DNA from 3 places in the Staphylococcus carnosus genome. Region 1 is predicted to be linked to each of the others. Evidence: riboswitches for the same ligand, from Rfam matches in the RefSeq annotation. Region 1 holds a riboswitch; each other region holds the start of a gene.
The links. A riboswitch is a leader RNA that binds a small molecule or an ion and turns the genes downstream of it on or off. The one in region 1 is predicted to bind S-adenosylmethionine.
Positions count from the first base shown of each region.

Region 2: linked by a shared signal. The riboswitch ahead of metK (methionine adenosyltransferase) and the one ahead of DYE31_RS03235 (Na+/H+ antiporter NhaC family protein) in region 1 are both predicted to bind S-adenosylmethionine.
Region 3: linked by a shared signal. The riboswitch ahead of DYE31_RS10200 (methionine ABC transporter ATP-binding protein) and the one ahead of DYE31_RS03235 (Na+/H+ antiporter NhaC family protein) in region 1 are both predicted to bind S-adenosylmethionine.

Region 1 is NZ_UHCT01000001.1:739,521-744,433, forward strand. It holds gene DYE31_RS03220 (amidohydrolase) at 1-118, shown strand, start outside; gene DYE31_RS03225 (SDR family oxidoreductase) at 188-1,069, shown strand; gene DYE31_RS03230 (flavin reductase family protein) at 1,250-1,861, shown strand; SAM riboswitch class I at 1,951-2,048, shown strand; gene DYE31_RS03235 (Na+/H+ antiporter NhaC family protein) at 2,125-3,438, shown strand; gene DYE31_RS03240 (SRPBCC family protein) at 3,597-4,118, shown strand; gene glpT (glycerol-3-phosphate transporter) at 4,177-4,913, opposite strand, start outside.
Region 2 is NZ_UHCT01000001.1:1,155,576-1,160,488, reverse strand. It holds gene metK (methionine adenosyltransferase) at 1-1,145, opposite strand, end outside; SAM riboswitch class I at 1,254-1,369, opposite strand; gene pckA (phosphoenolpyruvate carboxykinase (ATP)) at 1,532-3,124, shown strand; gene DYE31_RS05590 (alpha/beta hydrolase family protein) at 3,174-3,953, opposite strand; gene ytkD (RNA deprotection pyrophosphohydrolase) at 3,937-4,410, opposite strand; gene yidD (membrane protein insertion efficiency factor YidD) at 4,499-4,753, shown strand; gene menC (o-succinylbenzoate synthase) at 4,750-4,913, opposite strand, start outside.
Region 3 is NZ_UHCT01000001.1:2,097,688-2,102,600, forward strand. It holds gene DYE31_RS10190 (MetQ/NlpA family ABC transporter substrate-binding protein) at 132-956, opposite strand; gene DYE31_RS10195 (methionine ABC transporter permease) at 990-1,685, opposite strand; gene DYE31_RS10200 (methionine ABC transporter ATP-binding protein) at 1,678-2,703, opposite strand; SAM riboswitch class I at 2,801-2,907, opposite strand; gene DYE31_RS10205 (thioredoxin family protein) at 2,963-3,262, opposite strand; gene DYE31_RS10210 (toprim domain-containing protein) at 3,259-3,621, opposite strand; gene gcvH (glycine cleavage system protein GcvH) at 3,901-4,281, opposite strand; gene DYE31_RS10220 (arsenate reductase family protein) at 4,438-4,794, opposite strand.

The sequences.
Region 1 (4,913 bases):
TGCTTTTATAGGTTCTGAAAGTGAATATGATTTACATCATCCTAAATATAATCCTGATGAACGTATTTTAGAAAAAGCGCCTGACTACCTTGTAGGATTAATTCAAAAATTATTTTAATGTAAGCATGAATGGATTTTAATGTGCAGGGTATAAGAAAACTATCAAACCAAAATAGGAGTGATAGGAATGGCACTTCAAGATCCACGTAAAAAATTTTCGGATAAAGATTTTCCAAAACAAGAACAACCTTGGCCGGGTCTTCAAAAAGACATGGACCCTAAACCAGATTGCGGTGAGGAATCTTATATCGGACATGGTCGTTTAGAAGGATTAAAAATGTTAGTAACAGGCGGCGACTCAGCAATTGGACGCGCTGTTGCGATTGCGTATGCAAGAGAGGGCGCATCAGTCGTTATTAATTACCACCCGAAAGAAGAAGATGACGCACAAGATGTGAAACGTGTCATTGAAGATAAAGGCGGCACAGTTTTCTTATTGCCAGGTGATATTACAGATGAAGACTTTAACTATGAACTTGTAGAATATGCAAATGATCGACTAGGCGGATTAGACAATGTCACTCTAGTTGCAGGATATCAGCAATATCATGAAAAATTTGAAGATTTTAAAACTGAAGACTTTACAAACACATTTGAAACAAATGTTTATCCTATTTTCTGGACAGTACAAAAGGCTTTAGAATATTTACAACCAGGCGCTACAATTACAACAACGACATCTATTCAAGGCTATGACCCGAATCCATTACTGCATGACTATGCAGCAACAAAAGCAGCAATTGTCTCATTAACTAAAAGTCTTGCGAAAGAATTAATCGAACGCGGCATTCGTGTTAATTCAGTTGCACCAGGTCCGTTCTGGTCACCATTGCAAATTTCTGGCGGACAGCCTCAAGATAAAATACCAGAATTCGGTCAACATTCATTGATGGGTCGTTCTGGACAACCTGTTGAATTGGCCAGCACTTATGTACTCTTAGCTTCTGGAGAATCAAGTTATACAACTGGCCAAGTGTATGGTGTAACAGGCGGTAAACAAATCAACTAAGAAAAAATATATTAAAAGTTAATATTTGAGATATACAACCCTCGACATGAGTCGGGGGTTTATGATTTCAGTCAAAATTATGATTCTTTATTAAGTTTTGAAGTACAAACAGTTTGTTGGTAATTCTGTATCGTTTTTTCTAAGATAAAGTCATTAATATAAATCGAATGAGGTGCAAGTATGAAACAGTTTGATCCGAATGAATTAACTCAAAGAGATAATTATAAGTTATTGAGCGGAAGTGTGTTGCCGCGTCCTATTGCATTTGTTACATCGCAAGATAAAGAAGGCAATATCAATGCAGCACCATTTAGTTTCTTTAACGTGGTCAGCAGTAATCCGCCGATGATTATGATTTCTACAGGACGTCTTAATGGTAAACGTAAAGATACATCAGTAAATATTGAAACAATGGGTGAGTTTGTTGTACACATTTCTCAACTCTCTATGATTGAAGGTATTAATGAAACAGCAGCACCGCTAGCGCCAGGAGAAAATGAATTAGAGCATACAGATTTTAAAACAATTCCTTCTAGTATAGTAGATGTTCCAGCGATAGAAGGTGCAAGTATCCGTTTTGAATGTAAGTTAGATCGTCTTATTGAATTAGGAGATGATGAATCAGGGAATGATTTAATTATCGGCCGAGTAGTTCAATATCATATTGATGACGATGTCTATATGGATCCATTCAAGATTGATGTTAAAGCATTACAGCCTGTGGGTCGTTTAGCAGGTAATGATTACGTGGAATTAGGGAAAGAGTTTGTGATTCAACGCCCAACTGAATAATCTATTAATAAATAGTTAAACTTTTGACGATTGACGTAAAACAGTTTGCGTGATAAGTTTAAAAAGATTCAAAATTTAAAAATAAATATTGCTTATCAAGAGAGGTGGAGTGAAGGGCACTTTGAAGCCTCGGCAACATGGAATGCGTGTGCCAAATCCCATAGCGATAATTGCTAAGAGATAAGATATTAAATATTTGTCCTTTTTTCTTAGCCGAGAAAAAAGGACTTTTTATTTATCAAATGAGAGGTGTAGAAGAAAACATGGCTGAAGAGAAAAAGAAAGGTAATGCTTGGGCACTGATTCCTTTGATTGTATTTGTCGGTCTATTTTTAGGAGTCGGCATTATTACAGGTGATTTTACTAAAATGCCGTTGAATATCGCGATTACCATCGCTGTAATTGTGGCATTACTGATGAATCGCAAACAAAAATTTGCAGATAAAGTTGAAGTTTTTACAAAGGGAGCAGGACATTCAAATATCATTTTAATGGTCCTCATCTTCGTGTTAGCAGGTGCCTTTTCTAAGGTAACTGAGGATATGGGCGGAGTGAAATCAACGGTTAACCTTGGTTTATCACTCATTCCAGGCAACTTGCTGATTATTGGTTTGTTCGTCATTTGTATGTTTGTGTCTATTTCTATGGGAACATCTGTAGGTACAGTTGCTGCAATTGCACCTGTAGGATTTGGAATTAGTCAGGCTACTGATATTCCATCTGCGCTTGCAATGGCTACTGTAGTAGGCGGTGCAATGTTCGGGGATAATTTGTCCATGATTTCTGATACAACAATTGCTGCTGTACGTACGCAAAATACTCGTATGAGCGATAAGTTTAAAGTGAACTTTCGTATTGTTTTGCCAGGTGCGATTATATCTATGATTATTTTAGGTGTCTTGACGCACAGTGCAACCATTAATAGTTCAAAAAATTATGATTTTGATCTTGTAAAAGTAATTCCATACTTATTAGTATTGATTTTGGCACTCATTGGTATCAATGTAATTATTGTATTGATTGGTGGTACAGTACTTTCAGGTATTATCGGATTGTTAGATGGCTCATTTAATTGGATTAAATTCTTAAAAGCTGCTTCTGAAGGTATGATCGGTATGGAAGACATCGCGATTATCGCATTAATGATTGGCGGTTTAATTGGATTGATTCAACATTATGGCGGTATCACATGGCTGTTGAATTTTGTTAGAAGCCGGGTGAAATCTCGCCGAGGTGCTGAAATAGGAATTGCCAGTTTAGTCAGTGCAGCAGATATTTCTACTGCTAATAATACAATCTCGATTTTAATGGCAGGTCCATTAGCTAAAAATATCGCAGATGAATATGACATTGATCCTAGAAAGTCAGCAAGCATTTTAGATATCTTCGGCAGTTGCTTCCAAGGTTTATTGCCTTATAGTCCACAAGTGATTGCAGCGGCTGGTGTTGCAGGTATTTCACCATTTATGCTGATGCCTTATTCGATATATCCAATTATACTTGGTGTGAGCGGCTTAGTAGCAATAATTTTCAATTTACCAAGATTGAACAAAAAGAAAGATAAAAAAGCGGCGTAGTTAATTTTTACTTTCACACAAGAAAAATGTTAAAGTAATCTTGTTGCAATATTAGTGTAAAACCGTGCATTTCATAAGGCTTTTCAAATTGATTACTTTGGCTTATGTATTAGAAATGCGTTAAAATAATGTTGAGTGTGAAAGTAGGTGACGACAGAGTGGCAAGATATAACATAGAAAATGATGTGGTAGTCATTTCTTTGGAACGATTAATGCGTATCAATCCTGAATTAATTTATCAAGCATGGACAGATGCAGATGTTATGAGACGTTGGTTTATGACATCTAATCGCTCAAACAAATCTATAGACTTGATTCCAGAAGAAGGTCGACGTTATGAAATCGTTGATGAACGAAATGGCAAAACGAATAAAATTACAGGTGTTTATCAAGAATTAGAAGCACCCAATCGTATTGTGATGACGATCGGAATGCCTGAACTAAGTGATAAAGAAGACACGATTGAAGTTGAAATCTTTGAACGTGAACCAGGTTCTGATATCACACAAATGAATTTCCAATATACTGCTGTTGTTCCGAAAGAACGACGCTGGACGACATTGGAATACAAGCAGCAAAAGAAAGAATATCATGATTCAACTGCACATGGATTTGAAAATATGTTTGTGAAATTACAAGATATTTTGACAGAGATGCAGAAAGAACAAGAAGAATTTTAAACGAAAAAGAAGCGGTACGTCACTTTTAATGTGAAGACGTACCGCTTCTTTTCATGTATTATACTGTTTCTTGACCACGTTTATTCCAAGTTAAAATAAAGCTGAACATTGCAAGTAAACTTACAATCGTTAATAAAATAAAACCTACATTCCAACCGAATTGATCAACCACAAATCCAAGTACAATATTTGCCATCACTGCACCAAATAAGTAACCGAATAAACCAGTTAAGCCAGCAGCCGTACCAGCTGCTTTTTTCGGTACGTAATCAAGTGCCTGTAATCCAATCAGCATAACAGGACCATAGATTAAGAAACCGATAGCTACTAAAGAAAGATTATCAATCCAAGGATTACCAGCTGGATTCAACCAATAGATAAGGACGAAAATCGTAACACCTAACATAAAGAAGAATCCTGCAGGACCGCGTCGTCCTTTGAATAGCTTATCTGAAAGCCATCCGCACAGTAATGTACCAGGAATACCTGCCCATTCATAAAGGAAGTAAGCCCATCCTGATTCTTTCATGTCAAAATGTTTTTCTTCACTTAAATAAACAGGTGCCCAATCTAAAACGCCGTATCGTACAAAGTAAACAAAGATATTTGCAAAAGCTATTGCCCATACCCATTTATTATTTAAGACATATTTGAAAAGTATTTCTTTTGTCGTCAACTCTGTTTCCATTGTTTCTTTTGATGCGTTCGGATAATCATCACGATATACCTCAATTGGAGGTAAACCTTGAGATTGCGGTGTATCTCTGACTAAGAAGAATGAAATAATTGCGATAA
Region 2 (4,913 bases), 420 kb from region 1:
GGTAATGCAACATCTGTACGGCCGAAGTGACCATATGCAGCTGTTTGTTTATAAATAGGACGTTTTAAATCTAACATTTTAATAATACCAGCTGGACGTAAATCAAAATTATCACGCACAGCTTCAACTAATTTACTTTCAGGAACTTTGCCTGTGCCGAAAGTATCAATTGAAATTGAAACAGGCTCTGCTACACCGATAGCATAAGCAAGTTGCACTTCACATTTATCAGCTAAACCTGCTGCAACGATATTTTTAGCTACATAACGTGCTGCATAAGCTGCTGAACGGTCAACTTTTGTTGGATCTTTACCACTGAAGCATCCTCCGCCATGGCGTGCAAAACCACCATAAGTATCTACAATGATTTTACGGCCTGTTAAACCAGCATCACCTTGTGGTCCGCCAATTACAAAACGGCCTGTAGGATTGATAAAGAATTTAGTTTCATCATCTAATAATGATGCAGGTACAATCGGATCAATCACATGTTTACGGATGTCTTCTTGAATTTGATCAAGTGTTACATCTTCAGCATGTTGTGTTGAAATTACAATTGTATCAATTCGAACTGGTTTATCATTTTCATCATATTCTACTGTGACTTGTACTTTACCGTCTGGGCGCAAGTATTTTAAAGTACCATCTTTGCGTACATCTGAAAGACGTTTCGCTAATTGGTGTGAAAAGTAAATCGGCGTCGGCATATACGTATCAGTTTCATTCGTCGCAAAACCGAACATTAAACCTTGGTCTCCTGCACCAGTAGCTTCGATTTCTTCCTCACTGATTTCATTTCTATATTCTAATGCACGATCAACCGCTTGTGCGATATCAGGTGATTGTTCATCAATTGCTGACATAACTGCCATTGTTTGGCTGTCATAACCATATTTAGCTCTCGTATAGCCGATTTCCTCAACTGTATCTCTTACTACTTTTGGAAAATCAACATAAGTTGCTGTAGAAATCTCCCCGACAATCATAGCCATTCCCGTAGTGACTACTGTTTCGCATGCAACTCTGGCATCCGGATCCTTTTTCAATAATTCATCCAAAATAGCATCTGAAATTTGGTCTGCTATTTTATCAGGATGCCCTTCTGTAACAGATTCTGACGTAAATAATCTTCTATTATTCGACATAACTGACTCCTTCTGATTTTTAATTACGAAAATTCTCTATCTACGAGCTCAAATTAAAAAGGGCTTTCCACTATAAACATAGAGAGAAAGCCCTTTGACGTCCTTTCGCTCTTATCGTTCAAACGTCTTCTATGACATTTGCAAACGGTTTGGCACCTTTCTCCGCTTAGGAGAGGTTGCTGGGCTTCGTTGGGTCCATGTCCCTCCGCCACTCAGGATAAGAGAATCCGTTACAAATAATACTACCCAAACAGATTTAAATTGTCAATTAGACGAATTGAATTTCACAAATCCGTTGTGGAATAATGACCATATTATGTTATACTATGAAAATGTAAAGGCTTACAATTTATTATATTACTTACGCGCTGGAGGGGTTTTTTAAAATGGCAGTAGATGCACAAACAAATTTACAAAAGTTGAATCATTTGATTGAGAAACCATCATCACTATTTCAACTCACTAAAACGCAACTTTACAACAAGATTTTAGACAATAATGAAGGCGAACTGACAGAATTAGGAGCAATAAACCAATTGACTGGTCAATACACTGGACGCTCTCCTAAAGATAAGTTTATTGTAAACGAACCTTCCTATAGAGATGCAATTGACTGGGGTTCAGTCAACCAACCAATTGAAGAAGAAAAATTCTTGAGACTTTCTGATAAAGTTTTAGATTACTTAGATCAAAAAGACGAGTTATACGTCTTTAACGGTTATGCAGGAAGTGACCAAGATACACAACTTCGTTTGACAGTTGTAAACGAAATGGCTTGGCATAACTTGTTTGCACATAATATGTTTATCCGCCCTAGTTCAAAGGATGAAGCAGAAAAAATAAAACCAAACTTCACAATTGTTTCAGCACCGCACTTCAAAGCTAACCCTGAAGAAGATGGTACAGCTTCTGAAACATTTGTAATTATCTCTTTCAAACACCGTATCATTCTTATTGGGGGAACTGAATATGCAGGTGAAATGAAAAAAGGTATTTTCTCAGTTATGAACTACTTATTACCTCAACAAGATATTATGAGTATGCATTGCTCTGCTAACGTAGGCGAAAAAGGCGATGTTGCTTTATTCTTCGGTTTATCAGGTACAGGTAAAACAACTTTATCTGCAGCACCAGATCGTAAATTAATCGGTGACGATGAACATGGTTGGAACAAAAATGGTATCTTCAATATTGAAGGCGGCTGCTATGCTAAAGCAATCAATCTTTCAAAAGAAAAAGAACCTCAAATTTATGATGCTATTCGTTACGGTACAATTTTAGAAAACGTAGTTGTTGAAGAAGATGGAAATGTTGACTTCGATGATAATAAATACACAGAAAATACACGTGCAGCATATCCGATCGATTATATCGATAACATTGCAAAACCTTCAAAAGCTGCGCATCCTAATACAATTTTATTCTTAACTGCAGATGCATTCGGAGTATTGCCTCCAATCTCTAAATTAACTAAAGAACAAGCATTATATCATTTCTTAAGTGGATTCACTTCAAAATTAGCTGGTACAGAACGTGGTATTACAGAACCAGTACCTTCATTCTCAACATGTTTCGGTGCACCATTCTTGCCATTAAATCCGAAGAGATATGCTGAATTGCTTGGTCAATTAATCGATAAGCATGAAGTTGAAGTATATTTAGTTAACACTGGTTGGACTGGTGGTAAATACGGCGTTGGTCGTCGTATCAGCTTAAAATATACACGTCGTATGGTAGATGCAGCGATTAAAGGCGAATTAAAAAATGCTGAATTCGAAAAAGATGAAGTATTCGGATTAAGTGTACCTAAAGATATTAAAGACGTTCCAAAATCCATCTTACAACCTATTAATGCTTGGAGTAATCAAGATGCTTACCGTGAACAAGCACAAGATTTAATTTCACGTTTCGTAGAAAACTTCAAAAAATTCGGCGATGACAGTAAAGATATTGCTGAACAAGGTGGATTTAAAGCTTAATAAATGCATTTTCAAACCCGGAAAGGATTCATATCCATTCCGGGTTTTCTCATACCTTATTATTTTCCTGTTCAACATTTTCCATCCATTGATGAATCACTTTAAGTACTTCGCTTAGTGCTTTAGGTCTCGGAACATGACCTTCTTCCATTTGATAAAATGTTTGGTAATTATGACCTATTTTCTCTAAATACTCTTCTAAATGATAACCTTGGTGTATCCCTACTTGATGATCTTTACCGCCATGGACAATCAGTATAGGAGGACTATTTGAATTAATATATTGCAAAGCCTCTCGTTTTTGATAAGCTTCTTCATCTTTTTTAGGATGCCCTACCATTCGCCGCAACATTCCACGTAAGTCTACACGTTCTTCATACATTAAATGTAAATCTGTAACACCGCCCCAAATGATATAACTATTTGCTGGCAAATGCTGAAATGCTAATAATCCTTGCAATCCACCACGTGAAAAACCAACAACATGAACGTATGCATCAGGATATAGTGATTTTAATATATCCATTGCTTTTGTCACATCGTGCAAGTCTTTTCCTGAAAACTCATCTCTTCCTTCACTGCCGTTATTGCCTCTGTAGTAAGGACCGAATACTAATGTATTAGGATCTGAAAATTGCAATAGTCGACCAGTGCGGACACGTCCGACTTTCCCTTTTCCGCCACGCAAATAAATTACAATCCGTTTTACATCTTGCTTTGGAGTAAGCATAAGACCTTTGACATTCAGCTGATCGACTCTATAAGTTACTTCTTCGCCGATGTGTGTCTTTAAATCAATCGGCATGCGTTTTTTATTGATAAAGTCCAAGTTGATTCACTCTTTCCGCACATTTTAATATCACTTCATCTGTGAGCAAATAGCTCTTTTCATGCTCATCAATCGCATCCAAAGTATGAACTATTACTGGTCCATTTGTTTCTAAATAATCTTGTTTACTTTCAATTTTTTTCACATTCACAGCAAATACATCTTTTGTAAACCATCTTTTGCCGTTCGGATGATATACAGTATATTGCGCAATATACTGCATATCTTGAACAATTGCACCCGTTTCTTCAAATAATTCACGCTTTATCGCATTTTCACTTGTTTCATTCTTTTCTATTTTACCGCCAGGAAATTCTATACCACGCTTTTTATGGTTTGTTAATATATACTTCCCTTGATATAGCGGTATTGCAAGAACGTGTTCTCCATTTGCTTGATCATCAGGATTTGTAAATTGCATCTCAATCTTATTATTAAATTGATCATTAGTAATCACGTTCTATCACATTCCTTTGGTTAATATGCTAAAATATAAATCGTTATGAGTTGGATTTACTTTATTCTAAAGAGTTGGAGGGATAACATTGAAAAAACTCTTTCTCGGCTTGATTTGGGTGTATCAACGGTTTATATCACCGCTTACTCCTCCATCTTGTCGTTTCTATCCTACTTGTTCTAATTATACAAAAGAAGCAATTGAAGTACATGGTCCTATTAAAGGCGCATGGTTAGGTATAAAACGTATTTCAAAATGTCATCCGCTTCATAAAGGTGGTTTCGATCCTGTTCCTTTGAAAAAGGACAATAACCACCAACATTGCGAACACCATCATCATTAATAACGTTTCAACTGATTTTTGTTGATTACTGGGGGCACAAATTCAATGTGTCCCTTGTTTAATATACCGTTCTTTTCTGTAAACTCTTCTGCAAAATAGTAACCATATGGCGTAATATCACCAGGATAATCACCTAATCGACTAAGGTACGCTGTGAAAT
Region 3 (4,913 bases), 1.4 Mb from region 1:
ATTATCATTTCCAATATTTTTGTCACAATAATAATATTGACAAATTTCAACAAGTTAAGCATTCTACTTCCGATTGCAAAAGAAAAAACTCCTCCAACCTAACAGGTCAGAGGAGTAAGAAAATCATTATATTATTTGGCAGGGATTACTGCACCGTCATATTTTTTATTAATATAATCTTTGATTTCTTTAGATTGTAAAACTTTGATTAAAGCTTTGATTTTTTTCTTATTTTGATCGCCATCTTTAACAGCTACTAAGTTTGCGTAAGGATTGTCTTTTGGTTTTTCAAGCGCAATTGAATCTTTTTTAGGACTTAAATGTTGTTCGATAGCAAAGTTAGAGTTGATGATAGCTGCATCAACATCTTGGTTTTGATAAATTTTCGGTAAGTATTCTGCAGATTGTTTGTTGTTGAATTTAATATCTTTTTTGTTTTCTACAATATCGCTGAATTTAGCATCTTGAATTTTAACGCCTTTTTTCAATTTGATTAAACCGTCATCTACGAAGAATTTCAAGAAACGTCCTTCTTCAGCAGGGTTGTTTGATACATATACTGTAGCGCCTTTTGGAAGGTCTTTTAAGCTTTTATATTTTTTAGAGTATACACCCATTGGTTCTAATTCTACATTACCTACAGATACAAGTTTATAACCTTTACTTTTCTTTTCAGTGTTTAAGTATGGTGTATGTTGGAAGAAGTTGGCATCCAATTCGCCATTATCCACTAATTTATTTGGTGTAGTGTAATCATTGATTGTTTTAATTTTTAAGTCATAACCTTCTTTTTTCAAGATTGGTTTTGCTTTTTCTAAAATTTCAGCATGTGGTGCTGGTGATGCACCTACTGTAATTGTTTTCGAATTTTCACTGCTCGTTTTGTCTTTGTTGCCACAAGCTGCTAATGCTGCTGTTAATACTAAAACTGCTAAAATACTAATAATTTTTTTCATTTGCTTTACCCCTTTTGAAATTTAAAATAATTATTAACGCTTGTCTATTTTATTTGTAGCCCAGTCACCCACAAATTGGATGATGAACACGAATACTAAAATTAAGATAGTAGAAACTAAAATAACGTCATTTTGGTTTCTTGTGAATCCTGTTAAATATGCTAAGTTTCCTAAACCGCCTGCACCGATAACACCAGCTACTGCAGTTGAACCAACTAAAGCAATCGCAGTTACAGTTATACCTGAAATCAATGCTGGACGAGCTTCTGGAATTAATACTTTTCTGATAATTGTCCAAGTATTAGCCCCCATTGAACGTGCAGCTTCGATAACACCTTTGTTAATCTCTTTAAAAGCAATTTCCACTAAACGCGCATAGAACGGAGCGGCTCCAATGACTAACGCTGGCAATGCACCAGTCGGTCCACTAATAGTTCCTAAAATCAAACTTGTAAACGGAATTAACAATAAGATTAAAATAATGAATGGAATCGCTCTGAATAAGTTAACTATAAATGACACAATTTGATAGAAAACTTTTGCTGCTGGTGAAGTACTCTTAGCCGTCAAGAATAACAATACGCCTAAAATTAAACCTATAACAAAAGCAAACACTGTCGAAATAGCCGTCATATATAATGTTTCAAGAGAAGCTTGCCATACTTGATCCCACTGCACATTAGGCATCGTTATCATTTCTTGCAAAATATCACTGAATGACTTATCCATGACGTACCACCTCCACGTTCACATTATGACTTTCCAGTTCATTTTTGAACTCCTCGAAATATTCAGTTTTCAATCCTGCAATATGTACAATCAAGAAACCGATAGGTCCATTTTTAGAATGACGAATATTTGCTTCTAAAATATTTACATCTAAATTATATTTTTGAGTAATAAAGGACACAATAGGTTCAGTTGTTTCTTCCCCTGCAAAATTAAATCTAAGAATATAACCATCTTGCGATTCTGGAATCAATTCTTCGATTGACTCATCAAATTCATCATTTAAGCCTTCTTTAACGAAACGCTTAGTAACCTGATGTTGAGGATTTTCAAATACTTCTTTGACATTTCCGCGCTCAATCACACGTCCATTTTCCATAACGGCAACTTCATCACAGATTTGTCTAATAACGTTCATTTCATGAGTAATAATCACAATTGTTAAATCTTGTTCTTTTCTTATTTTCAAAAGCAGTTCTAAAATTTCATCAGTTGTTTGCGGGTCTAACGCACTTGTTGCTTCATCACATAACAAGACTTTAGGATCATTTGCTAATGCTCTTGCAATACCGACCCTTTGTTTTTGACCTCCAGACAATTCAGAAGGATATGCTTTTTCCCGTCCGCTTAAACCTACTAATTGAACAAGTTCTTTTGCTCTTTTCACAGCGTCACGACGGTTATACCCAGCAATTTCCAATGGAAATGTAATATTGTCCAACACAGTTCTTGACCATAATAAATTGAAATGTTGGAAAATCATGCTGACTTTTTGACGTTTCTTTCTTAATTGTGCTTTAGAAAGCTTACCTAATTCTTCTCCGTCTATAATCACTTCGCCTGAAGTTGGTTCTTCTAAATAATTTAAGATTCTGACAAGAGTACTTTTACCAGCGCCTGAAAACCCGATAACGCCATAAATAGTACCTTCAGCTACATCTAAATCGACATGATCAACAGCTAGTACATCTTGATGTTTCGTCTTATACCGTTTGACGATTTGTTTTAGTTGAATCACCCTATACTCCCCTTTCCTTGCTTACACTACCAAATTAAAAATGCTTTCTCTTATCGCTGCTTATAGCAATAAAGAGAAAGCAATTTAAAATTTCTTTCTCTCATCTTCAAAAGCAGTTCAACTTTTTGTGAATTGGCACCATTTCTATATAAAGACGGTTGCCGGGTTTCGCAGGGCACATCCCTCCACCTCTCTTGATAAGAGATAACACTATTTAATTGATTTTTATCCTACCACTTCACTCAGTGATAGTCAATAACTATTTTAAATTTTCTAATAAATATGGAACAGATTGAAATGCGTAAATACGCTTCATTTCTTCATCTTTGGACATTATCAATAATACGGGAACAGATTGAATTTGATATTGTTCACTGAAGTCTGCATGAAAATTCAAATCAACCTTTGTAACAGGCAACTGTAAAATCTCATTCGCAATGTCTAGCATGCGTTCTGAAATCTTACAAGTTCCGCACATCGGAGTATATCCGAAGATAAGATGTTTATCTTTATCAAAGTTTTGCGTAATATCTGTCCGCTCTTCTTTACTCGTACTCATCTATAAACTAATCCTTTCACAGGAGCTTCTTCTTTTACTTCAAATCCGTATTTTCTAAGCACTCTGGCAAGATAAGGTCTAGGACAGCGTGCCACTTCGCAGTATGTTTTATCTACAAAGATATGCCCGCTTTCTGAAAGATATTGTTTAAACCATTGTCGGATACGATTACCTTCTTTATCTGCATCCACAAGGATAAAGACTGGGCGTTCATATAGGGATTCAATCATACCATCCAACTTATCAATTCCCATTGTCCCGTGTGTACACATGATTTGAACAGGCTCGTTTATCACCTCTTGAACACGCTTTTTATCTGTCTTACCTTCAACAACGATTACTTTATCTAACAATGCCATATTCACTACACTCCAATACTCTCGTGATATCATTGCATAATACTTGCAAACGTGGTGCTTAAGTTAAGAAATACGTATCGATATTTAGTTTTAATCATAAACTTATAACTATATTTTAACGCAGACACTTATTGCTTTGCATGAAACTTGTTTATGTTTCACACACTATGTAGATGTTGTTAAGTATCTGCACTTTACCGATATAATTAGTTATATCCAAAATAGCGAAAAAAATAACCCCAAAATACAAAGTATCCTGGAGTTGCATATCAATATAAATTATTCACCAATCATTTCTTTATATTGATCAGCTGACAATAAGTCATCTAATTGACTTTCATCATTTAATTTCACTTTCACCATCCAAGCTTTTTCGTATGGTGATTCATTAACGAATTCAGGGCTGTCTTCTAATTCTTCATTGATTTCTACAACAGAACCTGATACAGGTGCATATAATTCAGATACAGTTTTAACTGATTCCACGCTACCGAAAGATTCGCTTTCTTCAATATCATCTTCAGTTTCTGGTAATTCTACGAATACAATATCGCCAAGTTCTCCTTGCGCATATTCAGTGATACCGATTGTTACTGTATCGCCCTCAACTTTTACCCATTCATGTTCTTTTGAATATTTTAATTCCTCTGGCACTGCCACACGAATCCCCTCCTATAAAATAAATGAATACATTTCAATGATGCCATATGAAGCCTTTTCATTCAACTATTTATAGACATCTTTTAATTTTTTATATTTTTTGGTTAATTTAATTATGCAAATTTCCATTGCAATGATTTCTTAGAGAATCAAGCCTTAATTCACCCATGTTTCTTTGTACTCTTTTTCATTGAAACCAAGAGTGATTTTATCACCTGAAACCGCTAATGGACGTTTAACTAACATACCGTCCGAAGCCAATAAATCCAGTTTTTCATCGTCTGATAAATCATCTAAGCGATCTTTAAGACCTAATTCACGGTATTTACCTCCGCGCTTATTGAATAATTTATCAATCTCGACGCCGGTCTTATCAATAATATCTTGTAATTCTCTTTTATTGGGGTTTAACTCCACAATGTCAATTGGTTCATAACTTACGCCATATTCATCTAAAAATTTGGCAGCCTTCTTACATGTTGTACAATTTTGATACTGATAAAATCTAATCACAAATATTGACCTCCTTTAACTTTGTTTATAATATACCAAATTATCATTTAAAACGCTTTAATTTATAGGTTAAAATTTTTTTAGATTTGCTAAACATTAGTTATAATAAAGGTACGATA